One region of the Paenibacillus sp. W4I10 genome, then DNA from elsewhere that is predicted to be linked to it. Evidence: a T-box and tRNA genes for the amino acid it is inferred to sense, from the RefSeq annotation. Region 1 holds a T-box; the other holds one or more tRNA genes.

Evidence for each region. A T-box is a leader RNA that pairs with one kind of tRNA and senses whether it is charged. The one in region 1 lies ahead of QF049_RS29730 (valine--tRNA ligase), so its partner is inferred to be a tRNA-Val.
Region 2: it has a tRNA-Val gene. The T-box ahead of QF049_RS29730 (valine--tRNA ligase) is inferred to sense a tRNA for this amino acid. The anticodon was not compared.

What each region holds. Positions count from the first base shown of each region.
Region 1 covers NZ_JAUSXX010000001.1:6,624,451-6,632,324, forward strand. Annotated here, with positions in the region: gene hemL (glutamate-1-semialdehyde 2,1-aminomutase) at 1-751, shown strand, start outside; gene QF049_RS29720 (RluA family pseudouridine synthase) at 748-1,656, shown strand; gene QF049_RS29725 (LysM peptidoglycan-binding domain-containing protein) at 2,018-3,601, shown strand; T-box leader at 3,757-4,038, shown strand; gene QF049_RS29730 (valine--tRNA ligase) at 4,100-6,766, shown strand; gene QF049_RS29735 (bifunctional folylpolyglutamate synthase/dihydrofolate synthase) at 6,845-7,874, shown strand, end outside.
Region 2 covers NZ_JAUSXX010000001.1:411,787-419,660, forward strand. Annotated here, with positions in the region: gene QF049_RS01775 (DUF3626 domain-containing protein) at 1-890, shown strand, start outside; gene QF049_RS01780 (ribbon-helix-helix domain-containing protein) at 1,186-1,365, shown strand; gene QF049_RS01785 (DUF6809 family protein) at 1,510-1,803, shown strand; gene QF049_RS01790 (manganese catalase family protein) at 2,025-2,927, opposite strand; gene QF049_RS01795 (hypothetical protein) at 3,189-3,497, shown strand; gene QF049_RS01800 (DUF3889 domain-containing protein) at 3,554-3,874, shown strand; gene QF049_RS01805 (hypothetical protein) at 4,020-4,241, shown strand; gene QF049_RS01810 (LexA family transcriptional regulator) at 4,225-4,506, shown strand; gene QF049_RS01815 (DUF3892 domain-containing protein) at 4,582-4,818, opposite strand; gene QF049_RS01820 (GNAT family N-acetyltransferase) at 4,931-5,374, opposite strand; gene QF049_RS01825 (hypothetical protein) at 5,613-5,870, opposite strand; tRNA gene QF049_RS01830 (tRNA-Val) at 6,015-6,087, shown strand; gene QF049_RS01835 (M1 family metallopeptidase) at 6,275-7,874, shown strand, end outside.

The DNA of each region.
Region 1 (7,874 bases):
TACAATTACGGTACCTTATAACGATCTGGAGTCCGTGAAGCTTGCTTTTGAACGTTATGGTGAAGAACTGGCTGCTGTTATTGTGGAACCTGTGGCAGGTAACATGGGGGTTGTACCACCGGCTTACGGTTTCCTTGAAGGCCTGCGCAGTTTGACGACCCAATATGGCAGCCTGCTTATTTTTGACGAAGTCATGACCGGTTTCCGCGTAGGGTTGAACTGTGCTCAGGGACGGTATGGGGTTACACCTGACCTGACTTGTCTGGGTAAAGTTATCGGTGGCGGACTCCCGGTTGGTGCTTATGGTGGTCGTCGGGATCTGATGGAACAGATTGCTCCAACAGGACCAATCTATCAGGCGGGTACACTGAGTGGGAACCCGCTGGCTATGGCAGCAGGATATACAACGCTCAAATTGTTAACACCAGAGGTCTATGACCGTCTGGAGACATTGTCCGCACGTCTGCAAGCCGGATTCGAGAAAAATGCAGCTGAGACGGGTATTGCGATAACCATTAACCGTGTGGGTTCCATGGTTTGTCCATTCTTCAGTGCCGTTCCAGTAACCAATTATGATATTGCCAAAGAAAGCAATCTGGATCAATTCCGTCGTTATTTTGCGGCCATGATTGATCAAGGTGTGAGTGTTGCGCCTTCGCAATACGAAGGCATGTTTGTCTCTGGTGTGCACACGGAGCAGGATATTGACGATACGATTGAGGCGAATCGTAAAGCTCTTCAATCGCTATGACCATCAAAAGTTGGAAACGCCGCGGGGAATGGCTGGAGCTGATGCCAGGGAAAGCCGTAACAGGCAGTTTGGACAAACAGATGGCCGCAGAGCAATGGCTATTGTCTGAGCTGCAGTTTCCGGAGAAACTGCTCCGTCAGCTGAAAGCAAACCGAGGAATACAACTTGCAGGGGACCGGCTTCGGCTGGCCCTTTTTGCGTCCCAGCCAATCGATGTTGAGCCACGCTGGGCTGATGTGGATGTATTGTATGAGGATGATTTCTGTCTGGTTATGCACAAACCGGCAGGTATGAAACTGCATCCAGATGGAAGCCGTACCGATCAGGCCATCACGCTGGATCATGTGGTTGCCTCTTATTATGAAATGAACGGAATACAGGCGAGCGTACGCCATGTTCATCGACTGGATGAGGATACAACTGGACCTGTTCTGTATGCCAAAAATGCTTTTGCTCTCGGCAAACTGGATGAAGCGATGCGTCGCAAAGAGATTGGTCGCCATTATATAGCCATTGCAGGTGGACAAATCCCCCTTGAACTCCACAAAATTGATGCTCCGATTGGTAAGGATAGACATCACAAACAGCGCAGGCGTGTCTCGGAAGGTGGACAGGAAGCTGTTACTCATGTGGAGATCGTCGAAGTATGGGAACGAGCAACCCTTGTGCGATTAAAGCTGGATACAGGACGTACACACCAAATTCGTGTACACCTGAGCTACGCGGGACACCCGCTTATTGGTGATGCGTTGTATGGAGGTAGAGCGGATGTCATTGGGCGACAAGCACTTCACGGAGAGATGCTTAAGTTTAGTCATCCTTTAACCGGAGCCGTGATTGAAGTGGATGACCCTTGGCCGCCTGATTTCACACAATTGGCAGAACGTGAAAAGGTGTATTCATAAATGATATAGAGCGAACTTTACTAGTTACACGAGAACGGAGAGGACAGAAATAACGTGAAGAAACGGAGCGTTCGCCTAAAAGCTTTCTGAAAGAAAGCTTCGGAAGCATAAGCTATCCCCGGATTTTCCCTTTGAAGAAGGGAATCAAAAAATCTGGGGATAACAGTGATCGGAAGGTTATTCTGTCATCGAAGTGGCTAGGTTCAACATTCTCTATTTCGCTTTATATAACAAGGTTTTTCAAAAGGTGGCATGCTCATCTCATTCAAGGCATATAGATGGGGTAACGAAGGATTTGGACCATGGATCAGTCCCATGAGAAGGATCATGGTGAACATATGCCGAAAGGAGGACGCCACCTTTGTTGAATCAACCTTATGGTTTGCGGTTCGATATTTATGAGCGCGTTCATTTGTCTGAGGGAGTCCCTGCGATTGAGGAATTGGAGGAGATTGAACTATACCCGCGCATTCAAGTCATAGGGCAGGATGATCATGCCACGTTAAGAGGGCATCTTTTACTTACAGGTGCGTACAGAGGAGAAAATGAGGCTTCAGAGGAGCTCAAACATTTTATTCCCGTGGAGATCACAGTGCCGCTGAACCGGGTCAGATCGATTGAGGATATTTCCATCGAGATCGAAAATTTTGACGTGGATCTGTTATCCAATCGTAGTCTGAACATTACAGGCGTGTTGTCGCTGCGAGGCATCGAGGGCTTTCCTGTTGAAGAGCCACAAGTGTGGTCAGCAGATGAGTTTACAGTTGTCCACTCACCTGATGCTCAGCAATCCAACCGTTCCGATGAAACAGCACAGACAGGCAGCGCCCCCAACACATTTGCACAAGAGTACCTGCTCCAGCGGAGTGAGGAAGAGAGACTTGCGAATGCAGCAGAACTTGCCTATGGTGCTCCGGAATTCGCTGACCTGTCCACAAGAGAAGAGACCTTAAGAAATAGCGAAGAATGGCAGCAGGAATATGTGCCTCCGTCTTCGACCGAGTCAATTCAGTCGGAAGAGCAGAGTGCAGAGGATGCTAACGATCCCAGACAACCTGATGCAAACGAAGATCTTGCATCTCTGACAGCAGATGGAGATGAATTGGCATCTCATAAGCAATACAGTGAACCTACTCCCATCTCGTCATTTATGGCTGAGACCGCTGACCGGCTAGCTTCTTATCCGGAATCAGATCCGTTGCTGCCTCTCGAGGAAGAGTCTTCTATGTGGTCCGAGCCTTCCGTGGATGCATTGCCTGCGAACTCGAGAAGTGCAGATCAAGCAGTCACAGAGCCTACTGCTCAATCATCTAGTGAGTTGGCAGCACCGGATGTACCGGACGCACCAGAGGTATGGCGCTTCGAATCAGCGAGATCTGTACCTCAGCAGGAGAATCAGGCAGTTGCCGATGTCCCGGGCGAATCACAGGCGGAGAACTGGCAAGGTGTATTTGCTTCGTCCGAATCAGGCAACGCTGAGGAAGATCGGCCGTCTTTTGAAGCGACTGGGGTAGACGAGTTCGTACAGAACGAAGCATTTGTTCCTGAACCTGTGGCTGAGACGGAAGACAAGCCGGAGCTGAAGGTTGCTTTTGGCAGCAAAAAAGAATCCGCGCCACGGCAAGAAGAGGGCGTAGGTATCTCTTCCTTGTTATCCTCGGGCAGAGCGGCACGCGATGCTGAAGTGGAGCGAGGCGATGAGGTTCCTGCGGGTGTGGTACAGGAAGAAACATATCAAGCTGATGATGTGGAATGGAAGAACCTGTTCCTGGGAACGATCGTGGACCAGACTCCATTCCGCAAGGTGAAACTGTGCATCGTTCAGCGAGAAGATACACTGGATGCCATTGCAGATCGATATCAATTGAGCACGAGGGAACTTCAGTTGTATAACCGATTATCTGAGCAGGTTGTGGAAGAAGGTCAGATATTATACATCCCTTAATTCGAAGTTAAAGCCTTCGTTACGGCCCGTGATCCCCTTGAGGATTGCGGGTTTTTGCATGATTCGTCCTAAACCTGCATTCCAGCGCTCTTTATCCGCTATTGTCAGGTTGACTATCGCGCACGAGCAAGGTATGATGTGTGTAGGTTTTTTGAAGAACAACGTGGAACGGGAGTAGTAGACAGTATGACCTTTCAGAGAGTGGAATTGCAGCGCTGTGAGATTCCGCAGGAACCAACTGATCGAAGTCGCCCGGGAGTTGCCTGTTTGAATACAAGAGATGAATGAGATCTATCGTCATTTATTTCTGAGGTAGGATGGGCCGGTAGCAGCCGTTATCTGCTTGAAGTGTCACGTCATGTACAGAGGGTGAAGTCTATCTTGCTGTCGGCGTGAAACAAAGGTGGTACCGCGAAAGCTAACCTTTCGTCCTTTGATGGATGAAAGGTTTTTTTTGTTTTTTTTGGCGAAGATGATGAAGTAACGGAGGAATGACACATGTCTGAGGAAAAAAAATCAGCTGCAACAGAAATGCCGACCACTTACGATCCTAAAGCGGCAGAGGACAAATGGTACTCCACCTGGATGGAGCGCGGATATTTCAAAGCCGGTCAACGTAAAGATGCCGAGCCGTATACGATTGTAATTCCACCCCCAAATGTGACCGGGATGCTGCACATCGGGCATGCGCTCGACTTTACACTACAGGATATTCTGATCCGCACCAAACGGATGCAGGGCTATGATGCACTGTGGCTTCCGGGTTCCGACCATGCAGGCATTGCTACCCAGACCAAAGTGGAGCAGAAACTGCGTGAAGAAGGTCTGACCCGTTATGATCTGGGACGCGAGAAGTTTTTGGAGAAAGTATGGGACTGGAAAGATCAATATGCCACTACCATTCGTCAGCAATGGGGCAGAATGGGCTTGTCGCTTGACTACTCACGTGAACGTTTTACGTTGGATGAAGGTCTGTCCCAAGCGGTTCGCAAAGTATTTGTTCAATTGTATGAAAAAGGCCTTATTTACCGAGGCAAACGGATCATTAACTGGGATCCGGTGAACCGGACAGCTCTGTCCGACATTGAGGTTGAATATAAAGAAGTTCAGGGTCACTTGTACCATCTGCGTTACCCGCTCAAAGACGGAAGTGGCTACGTTACCGTGGCAACAACGCGACCTGAAACGATGCTGGGTGATACAGCGGTTGCTGTACATCCGAAGGATGAGCGTTATGCAGACATGATTGGTAAAGTACTTGTACTGCCTATCATTGGACGCGAAATTCCAATTATCGCTGATGATTATGTGGATAAAGAGTTCGGAAGTGGTGCAGTTAAAATCACGCCTGCACATGATCCGAATGACTTTGAAGTAGGTCTTCGTCATGATCTGCCTCAAATTACGGTAATGGATGAGAGCGGCACAATGAATGCAGAGGCAGGTAAGTATCAGGGACTGGATCGCAGTGAATGCCGCAAGCAGATTGTTGCTGACTTGAAAGAGCAAGGCGTATTAATCGATATCGAAGATCACACGCATCAGGTTGGACACAGTGAGCGTACTGGAGCTGTTGTTGAACCGTATCTATCTACACAGTGGTTTGTTGAGATGAAGCCACTTGCAGAGAGAGCGATTAAGAAACAACAGAGCGGCGAAGGGGTTAATTTTGTTCCGGATCGTTTTGAGAAAACCTATCTGAACTGGATTGAAAACGTTCGTGACTGGTGTATTTCACGTCAACTGTGGTGGGGACATCGTATTCCTGCTTGGTATGATGAAGAAACGGGTGAAATCATCGTATCTGCTGAAGATCCAACAACGCTGCCAGAGTATGCTGGACGCAAGCTCAGACAGGATGAAGACGTTCTGGATACATGGTTTAGCTCCGGATTATGGCCTTTCTCCACATTAGGCTGGCCGGAAGATACGGAAGATCTGCAACGTTATTATCCGACAAGTGTACTTGTGACAGGGTATGACATCATATATTTCTGGGTTTCACGTATGATTTTCACTGCATTGGAATTCACCGATGAGATTCCGTTCAAGGATGTGCTGATGCATGGTCTTGTTCGTGATGCAGATGGACGCAAAATGTCCAAATCACTGGGCAACGGTGTAGATCCGCTGGATGTGATTGAGAAATACGGCGCAGATGCAATGCGTTACATGATCTCAACCAGCAGCACGCCAGGTCAGGATCTCCGTTTCCGTTGGGAACGGGTGGAACAGGCACGTAATTTCGCCAACAAGATCTGGAATGCTTCGCGCTTTGCATTGATGAATCTGGAAGGATTCACCTATGAGGAACGTGACATTAGCGGAGAGCTTGGTACAGCGGATTATTGGATTTTGCATCGTCTGAACGAAACTTCCCGCGATATTACGCGTCTAATCGAAGCGTATGAATTTGGGGAGACGGGTCGTGTGTTGTATAACTTTATCTGGGATGACCTGTGTGACTGGTACATTGAGTTTGCTAAGCTGTCCTTCTATGGGGAAGATCCGGTTGCCAAGAAGAAAACACAATCCGTGCTTGCTTATGTGCTGGATCAGACCATGCGCCTGATTCATCCGTTTATGCCATACATCTCCGAAGAGATCTGGCAGCATCTGCCGCATGAAGGTGAGACCATTACGCTGGCATCATGGCCGGTATATGATCCTGCTCTTGAGAACCCAGAGGCTGTTGCCGAGATGAACCTGCTCATGGATACCATTCGTGCAGTGCGAAATATTCGTGCAGAAGTGAACGTGCCGATGAGCAAAAAGATCGAGTTGATGGTCAAAGCAAATAGTGCTGAGACGTCCAGCATCATTGCGCGTAACAGTCACTACATCAAACGTTTCTGTAATACGTCCGAGTTCGATAGTGGGCTGGATTTAAACTCACCGGATAAGGCAATGACTGCGATCATTACGGGGGCAGAACTATACTTGCCGCTCGCAGGTCTTATTGATATCGAGCAGGAAGTGGCTCGTTTGGAGAAAGAGTTGGAGAACCTTGAGGGCGAAGTTCTCCGTGTAGAGAAAAAGCTGGCGAACGAAGGCTTTGTTGCCAAAGCTCCTGCCAAAGTTATTGAGGAAGAGCGCGCCAAGCAAGCAGATTATTCCGATAAACGGGATAAAGTGATTGCACGAATCAAGGAACTTAAAGGTTAATATATTTGGGTCGGATGGAGAGCCATTATGCCATCCGGCCGCTTTTTTCACTCAAACTCGGGACCGAAGGTGAATCAGATGACGGAATTAGACGGGACAGATGCAGCAGCTCCTTTACTTACGTATAACGAGGCCGTGGACTGGATCAATGGCCTTATTCCTTTTGGCATCCGACCTGGATTGGAACGAATCGAGAGTCTGATGTCCATGTTAGGCAACCCACACCAACGTCTCAAATTTATTCATGTCGCGGGAACGAACGGCAAAGGTTCGACTTGCGCTTTTTTGACGTCAGTGCTTCTTCAGGCTGGATATGATGTGGGTACCTTTACGTCGCCTTATATCACCAAGTTTACAAACCGTTTTCAATACAACGGTGAGGATATTCCTGAAGAAATCCTGCTTAAGCTTTCGAACCGATTACATCCACTGGTCATGGAAATGGCCTCCACTCCGCTTGGATCACCCACGATGTTTGAGGTGTCCACGGCTCTCGCGCTTCTGTACTATGCAGAGGAGTGTTACCCTGACGTTGTGGTATGGGAGACGGGGCTAGGGGGAAGGATGGACGTAACGAATATTGTCGCACCTGTTGTGTCCGTCATCACCAACATTGGTATGGATCATACGGATGTGCTCGGAGATACGATTGAGCAGATTGCTGGAGAAAAGGCAGGTATTATCAAGCCGGGAGTACCCGTTGTGACTTGCGCGACTCAACCCGAAGCTGTGAAGGTGATTCAGGAGAAAGCACAGCAGCTTCAATCAAGCGTGTATTTGGCTGGAGATCAATTCTCTTATCATAGACTGGACAGCAATGAGAACGGACAATCTTTTCATTTTACAGGCCCGTTCCGTGATCTGGACGTTCGCATACGCATGCAGGGCTCACATCAATGTGACAATGCAGCGGCCGCACTTATGGTGCTTGAATTGCTTAGACAATACATGGCATTTATGCTGGATGACAACGATATTGCACTTGGACTGGAGAATGCTTTCTGGGCAGGAAGATTCGAAAAAGTCGTCGATGAACCCCGAATTGTGCTTGATGGAGCACATAATCCGGAAGGGGCAGAGTCACTGGCCAAGAGCATTATGGATGTCT
Region 2 (7,874 bases), 6.2 Mb from region 1:
ATCCGAATATGAAAAGCGTGGCTGAGGCACTACTTGAGCAGGGGTTTTATAAAAGTCAGTTTGAGACTTTCTTATCGAATGGAAGTTTATCCGCATTTCCAGGCGGTGAACGTGACGTTTGGGAGAATAAAATGTTTGGCGGAGCGTACCAAATTAATGGCTCAACCAATAGCGAACGTCCCAAGTATGGGGCACTCAATGTCATGTTACATCCCGATGGACCTGCTCCGCGTTTTGGATCATGTTACTTCCTTTTATCCACTGAGGTCTCTCAGCGTTGCACGTATACATATTTGGATTCTCACCAAGACCCCGAGGAAAAGGGAACGTATGAGGAATTTGACCTGGTTTTGGCTGCTCTTATGAGGGATGTATTTTATAATAATTTTGCCATTGGTGAAAGAAATCTAACAGTTCAAAAGTTAATTGACCATATGCTCATCAATCTTGAGAAATCATTCCGAAATCCATCAAACCAAGAGCCAAATCGAAATCTGGACCATTATATCGAAGCTCAGGTTCATGGTGATATTTCCCTTGAAAAAGATGTAAAGATGCTTGTTGCCGACCCATCATTTAAAGGCACACATACAGGACGAATCTTAGAGCAGATATGTTTAAAGTATTCCATTGATCTCCACTGGCACATGGGCTTTACACTATTAGTAGATGAAGTTCCAATGGATTTTCGAGGTCCTTCGATGCCTTCACTAGCCAAGAGAATTGCAAAAAGTGATTTTATTGATGCAAATAAGATTGGTTCTGCAGCTATGGAATTGAAACAAAACCCAAGCCATTGGAGTGATAGAGGAACCTACACAGAAGTTCTACAAGAGTTGAAATTACTCTGGCATGTCTTAGTGAGATATGGAAAGCCAGTTGACAAGTGAAACGGTTTTCGAAATTAAAAATATTGAATATGTAGTGATAAAAATGCTAAAATACCAACTTCTTTTCCCTACCTGTTTGCGTATCTCCTGAATTTTAAAGTGTTACTCAATAATAGTACTCTAACGACCTTGAGCGGCTAGCCGTTCAAGTTTTTATTATCATTGAAACGGATTACGGACTATAAATTTATCTATGAATCTGCTGTCACAAAAACGAACGTATGTTCTATAATTAAATTGACTTTTTGTCCTTACAATAATATATTATTGTCAGGACAAAAAAAGAGGTGAAGCAATGTCCGCCAAAAAGATGGGGCGGCCTAAATCTGACAAACCCAAAAGCAGAACGATTGAGATACGTGTCGATGAGGACATTATGAACAAGCTCGATATTTCGGCTGAGAAGCTGAATACGAATCGATCAGACATCGTTCGCAAAGGGATTGAGAAGATTTACGACGAACTCCAAAAATGAAAAAAGGAAGCAGCGTAAGTCCCACGAAGAACACGCTGCTTCCTAACCCACAATCACTTGTTGAATGAGCGACTGCATAAATATCCTATCATGTGTAGAACGTTCATTCAAGTGAGGTGCGAATTGATATACAGGAGGATGCACATGAATTTGATATTAGAAGCATTATATAATGGACGACTTCGACCGGATGAGATGATGATGCCGACACATCCTGAATACCAAGCGTTAGGGCGGCAGATTGCAGCTCTGACAGTGCAATGGAAGAATCGATTGAGCGAGGACGAATTTCTTGAGCTTGAACAGTTATTTGACTTGTGTGGCAGATGTGAGGGCATGCATACGGAAGCAGCGTTTGCACAAGGTTTTCGTCTGGGGGCCAACATGCTAATTGAAGTCATGAGTCAGCGTGAGGAATCGATGTTGGAGTTTAACTAAGTTTAACGATGTGAGCAGAGATCAGGTTTACTTTTACAGCTAAATTTTCAGGAAATGAAGTGCATACAACATACTCATTTTGCAACATAAAGTTGTATCATAAATTTATTATAACAAAGCCCTCAAATCCTCTCTGCATTCAGCAGCAGGGTTTGAGGGCTTCACCTAAACATAGAGTTAACAATATATATAGGGAAAGAAACTGTTAAACAACTTGTTCCTTAATCCGCAATATTCCCTGCCATCTTCAGACGGCGAGCAATCTCTTTAAAGTCTTCTTGCGATATACCTGGTGCGAATTCTTCCTCTACTGCAGGAGCTTCCGGAATCGGGAATCCTTCAGGTATCCCTTGGATGACTTCAAGAGGTTGTCCATCTTCCGGGTGAGTACCTTTCCAGATCTGGCCGATCGCATTGAAGTCTTTATCACTATAGGTGTACAGCTTGGTGTGTACGCCTTTTTCTTCATATTTACGAGCCTCGTTGAAGGCTTTGTTGTTCAGTGAAGGAATAGGCACCAGCTTGGTCACATTTACGCCAGTTGCAATCTCAAGTGCTTTCGCATATGCGACGACATGCACACCGCCACGTACCAGCAGGAAACCAACTACTTCCCGGGCTGCCGGGTGATCCGTCATCTCATATACTTTCATTTTATGGGTACGAGCGCCACATTCTAGGAAGAAGTTATGCAGCAGATCCTCGACCAGGTTGCCGCTGTTGAAGACGTTTGCTCCCGTCCATGGATTACCCATAGAGTCGAAAGGCATTGCGCCTTGTGCACCTGCCAGATAATGATACGACAGACGAGCATCTTTCACGGAACCTAGCGGCGTATCATCGGGTTCTTTGTACTCGGTTGAACCTCTAAGGCACTTGTTAATGCCATGAGACACGAGTTCAACATGACCCAATTCTTCAGCCGTAATACTCATGACCAGGTCATAGAAAGGCTTCAGCTTTTCTTTGGATCGAAAATTAAAAGATTGATAGAGGTAGTTGTTCAACGTTGACATTTCTCCGAATTTGCCGCCGAGTAATTCTTGTATAGCTGCCGCAGCATTCGGATCTGGCTTCTCGACATTGGGAATCTCAATCAGGATTTCATCCAAGCGTTTGAACATTCGGTGTAACCTCCTCAAATTGGTATGGCAGATCGTGTAGGGTTTCAGATCGTGAAGTAACTCTGTCATGGCCTATTACACGTCTATTGGATTTTTCAAACAAAAAATCAACCAAATGGGACTTAAGCATCGCATAACGAATGTCTCATATTTTTTACCACTTGTTATTTCCTACTATAGTAAAATTTTTGTATAATAAAACATTCAAACAAGTTTTCACGTACAAGAGAAGAGAGCCATGAATCCATAAAGGAGTAAGAGATGAACAAGCGTTGGATACAACTAGTTAGGATTGTGATGTTTCTAATGATTCTGATGTACATAAGCAGCGAGCCTGCCACAGCATATGTCGTTACGAACGAAGTTCAGGTGGATGAAACAACGAGAAAGTTACTTGAGAAGAAATACGGGTTGGAACGGCCTGAGGAGCCAAAGACACAACAACACGTTTTCTCGGGTGACTGGGGAATGAGCTTTCGGACGGAGCCTCCTGATTCGTTTGACCGGCTTGTTCATGTGGTTCCTTTTTCCCTACGGCCACTGGCCTGGATCTTTCGTTTATTCGTGTAAAATGAAAGCCGGACGGGCAATATAACAGAAACATATTGTCCCAAGGAGTGAGTAAAATGAGAATGCTCATCGTTACCGTTATGTCGGTAGTCCTGAGTTTAGCCGGAATTACATCAGGAACAGGTGGCGCTATCCCTGATTATGCGAAGTGGGGAATTATTGCGGTCAAAGAAACACAGACCAAGTATAATGTGGATATTTTGGACTATAAGCATATCGGTCGTACCTCTCTAACAGCGGATCAATCACGGGAACAGTTCAAGCTGTGGGTTCGTGCTAAAGACGGCAAGCAATTCGCAGTCTATGTAAATGTTGATTTTAATCCATCTACACAACAGTTAAAGAAAGTACAATTTTCGGAATCGGATCGACACTGATCCGTTATGAACCAGACTGCCTTGATCATTAAGGTGAAAGTCTGGTTTTTTTATTTTACAAAATCCTTTTTTTACTATTGAATAAAGAACTTATGTTCGCATATAATATGAAATACAAACAAACGTTCTTATCGGAGGGATGATTATGCTAGGGAAATATATTGGCCAGATGGTGGAGCTTGTCTACATGGATCGTGCAGGGCAGATTACGCAGCGACACATTCGAATTAATAGTGTACGTGGCGGGATGATTAGAGCATCAGCGGGAAAAGAAGGCTCACCCCGAACATTTCTGGAGCAAGGTATTCTGGCATGGCGTCCTGTTAAGGACCAGAATGGGGAGGTACAGTATGCTGAACGACTTTGAACGCAAGATTTTGCGTATTATGGTGAACTATGCAGGACAACGGCGCAGGCTGCCGCGTATGGATGAACTGGAGACCAAGACGGGACGAAGCAGAGCTTACATTCATGAGTCATTGCTGGAGCTTGAACGCACCGGGTACATCGCGTGGGAGAACCGGTCTACTCTGGAAGGGATACAGATTTTGCAGGCATGGGAACAGGTACAACAGCCGATTCGCAAAAGCCAGCCTTCCGGGGACTCTGCAAAATATTTTACGGACTACTAATCATAATAAGAAAACGCCAACCCGGATATCCGGATCGGCGCTTACTGTGTCACACATACAACGTGTGCATCTATTTTAGAAATGGGGAAGTTGGTCCAGGTTGTTGGTTGGGTCACCGTCGGCATCTCCGCGAATGTACATTTCGCCATCCTTGCCTTTAAATACATTCACACCGGCAATAGCGCCAGCTTTTACTTCTGCAAGTGCCTGCTGATAATCCAGTACGCGTCCTGCTGAAGTCTGAAATGCTGTCAGGTCACCGTCGCCATTTTTCTGTACGGCTGTGAAACTCTCGCGTGTTGTTTGATCCATGATGTCACACTCTCCTTATATGACGAGATAGGAATCTGCTTACCTGATTAGCCTATCCGAATTCTTCGGAAGTATGCACCATATGCTAATAAGACCTGCCAACGCCGAGGTTTTACAGGCTCTTTCTCATACGAACATGCAGAATATCTGCATCATAAAAAGGTTCTTCCGAAATCACTTCATAACCCAGTTTTTCATAGAATTTCTGTGCCTGACATTGAGCATCCAGTACAGAATAGGATAAGCCGAGTTCACGTGCTCGCTCCTCCATCGCGAGCAGAAGCACACGTCCATAACCGAATGAACGATGAGACTCAAGCACCGCGATCCGCTGCATTTTGGCCGTATCCTTGCTGTAATAGATCAGACGTCCTGTGGCTACAGCTTGGCCATCCGTACTTAACAATACATGATGCACATCTGGACTGATGACATCATATTGATCAATCTCAATCTCGGCAGGCACCTGTTGCTCGATCACAAAGACGTGATGGCGAATTCCCAGGGCTTGCTCCAGTTGTTCTTCTGTCGATACATAACTAATCTCAGCTGCCAATTCCATTCCTTCTTTCTGCTCTTGCGCGACATATCAGACTGAATTATACAAAAAAATGTTTTTCCTGTATAGTGAAGTCTGGAACATATTGGGAGAGGAGGGGATAGTGATGGGCATGACAGGCATCATGGTCATTACCTTGTTAATGTCGGCTGCAATGATTACTCTGTTGTATTACGTGACCAAGAAAGCATACTCACGCAAGTGGGATGAAGATGAGTAATTCATCTGTTAACCTTCACGGCAAGACTTCACTGCTTCCTCGCGGAGAATATACATCTTGAATTACAGATTTGGAGTATACGTCCAGCCAAACGGGCAGAGGTTCACCATTTTCATTGGGCTGTTTTAACTGTTGGAATTGAACTGTATGTTCATCCCTCTCTAAGCTGCAACCAGTAACGGTTGTACTGAGAATCACAAGCCCAGCAAAGAGAAAGATGTATTTGGTAAATGTATATTCATTGGATTTTGACCGTTTTGTTAAGTTTCTCATAGGGAATTCACCTCGTTGTAGAAATGGTAATCTTTCCTTTATTGTGCACCATTTCGGGTGAATTATAACCAAATAAATCATTGACAATGAACACGGTTACTTGATATGATACTGTTACTTGATTGGGAAACAATTATATATCATGATCTGTTAGCTCAGCTGGGAGAGCACTATCTTGACAGGGTAGGGGTCAGTGGTTCGAGCCCACTACAGATCATACATGAGAAGCCTTACATTGTAAGGCTTCTTTTCTTTTTTTACATACAAACATGAATGCGATTTGCGATAGTTTCAGTTTCTCTCCTCTTTTTAAACAAAACTTAAATAAAACATAAATTCAGCGTAAGGTTCGTCTTCTATACTTGGTTCTGAGGTCAAGATAGAACAGAAGAAGGAGAGAACTTATGAATTATTCAAGTCCATTTACATCAAAGTTAGCCAGAGTAGGGATCGCGGGTACACTGGCTTTAATACTGGCAACAAGCCCACTTGCCAACATGGGGGTTATTGCCGCGGAAGCAGACCTAGCTCCTGTATCTACGAAGATACATAAAACACAGAAAGACTCTTTAGCGCAGACCCCGATTCAATACCAGATCCAGGCTCGATTAAATGAGAAGGACATGACGATCCAGGGGAGCGAGAAGGTAACGTATCGCAACACAAGCAAGGATACCCTCCAGCAGTTGGTCCTTCATACATATGCTGACGCAAACCTCTCCAAGTCTACACAGGCGAGCATGTACCAACAGCATAATGAAAAGATTAGTGAAGATCATCCGGAGAAGACGGCGGAGGACTTTCTGGGTGGCATCGATATTCAGGCTGTAACAGCAGATAGCCAATCGCTGGAGCTCCATAAGGAAAACCAAGCGTTGACCGTGCAGTTGAAAGAGCCCGTTCAACCAGGCGAATCGGTATCATTCCAACTGGAGTTTCAGTTGAATATACCCTATGGCTCACAGCGAGTTTCCTACTACAAGGACATGATCAATGGTGCGCACTGGTTCCCGGTGATGTCTGTTTACGACGAGGTTAAGCATCAATGGAACAAGGCACCGTATAGTCGAACATTTGAGAGCGATTATTACACCTCATCGGACTTTGAAGTTCAATTAAATGTTCCTGATGAGTATCAGGTAGCCATGCCGGGCACGATCACCACTCAAGACAGTACAGAACATGGACGTAAGATTGTGTCTGCTGTAGCCGAGAATACGAGGGAGTTTGTTTTCTTTGCAAGTCCTAATCTTCAAGTGGAACGCGCTACCCGTAACGGTCTGACGGTGGAATACTATTATTACAACGATGATCCATCCAAGAAAAAGATAGTTGACCGGTACATTCATCAGGCATTCAAGGTCATCGATTTTTATAGTGAGAAATATGGCAAGTATCCCTATCCAGAGTTCCGAATTGTCGAGACGTATGTACAAGGCGTTGCCGTGGAGTATGCGAGGCTCATCCAGATGGGACAGATTCAAAATGGTGCTATTCCAGAAGAAGACACAACCTTTGTTCATGAAATAGCGCATCAGTGGTTCCATGCATTGATCGGTAATAATTCGGAGACAGAATCCTTCCTGGATGAAGGCTTTGCTGATTTCTCCATGGTGTATTTTGCCGAGAAACAGGGAGACAAGCTAAATGGGTTCAGATCCATACAGTTTGATACTGTGCCCATAGACATGGCGATTGCGTCAACAAACGATGAAGCTGGGGATTTAGCAGGTTTGGTATATTATCAGAAGGGAAGACAAGCGATCTATCAGCTTTATCGTACCGTCGGCGAAGAGAAATTTGACGAATTGATGAGAACATATTTCAAACGCTACGTGTACCAGAATGCAACTTTAGAGGGGCTGCTTCACACCATTGAAGATGTGCTTGGTAAGGAAGTACGTTCAGAAATGCAGATGGCCCTATATCAGCCTAACTTTGTCTTAAAGCCGGAATACCAATTATCACAGGAAGAGACCGCCGCCTATGTACATGACATGTTAC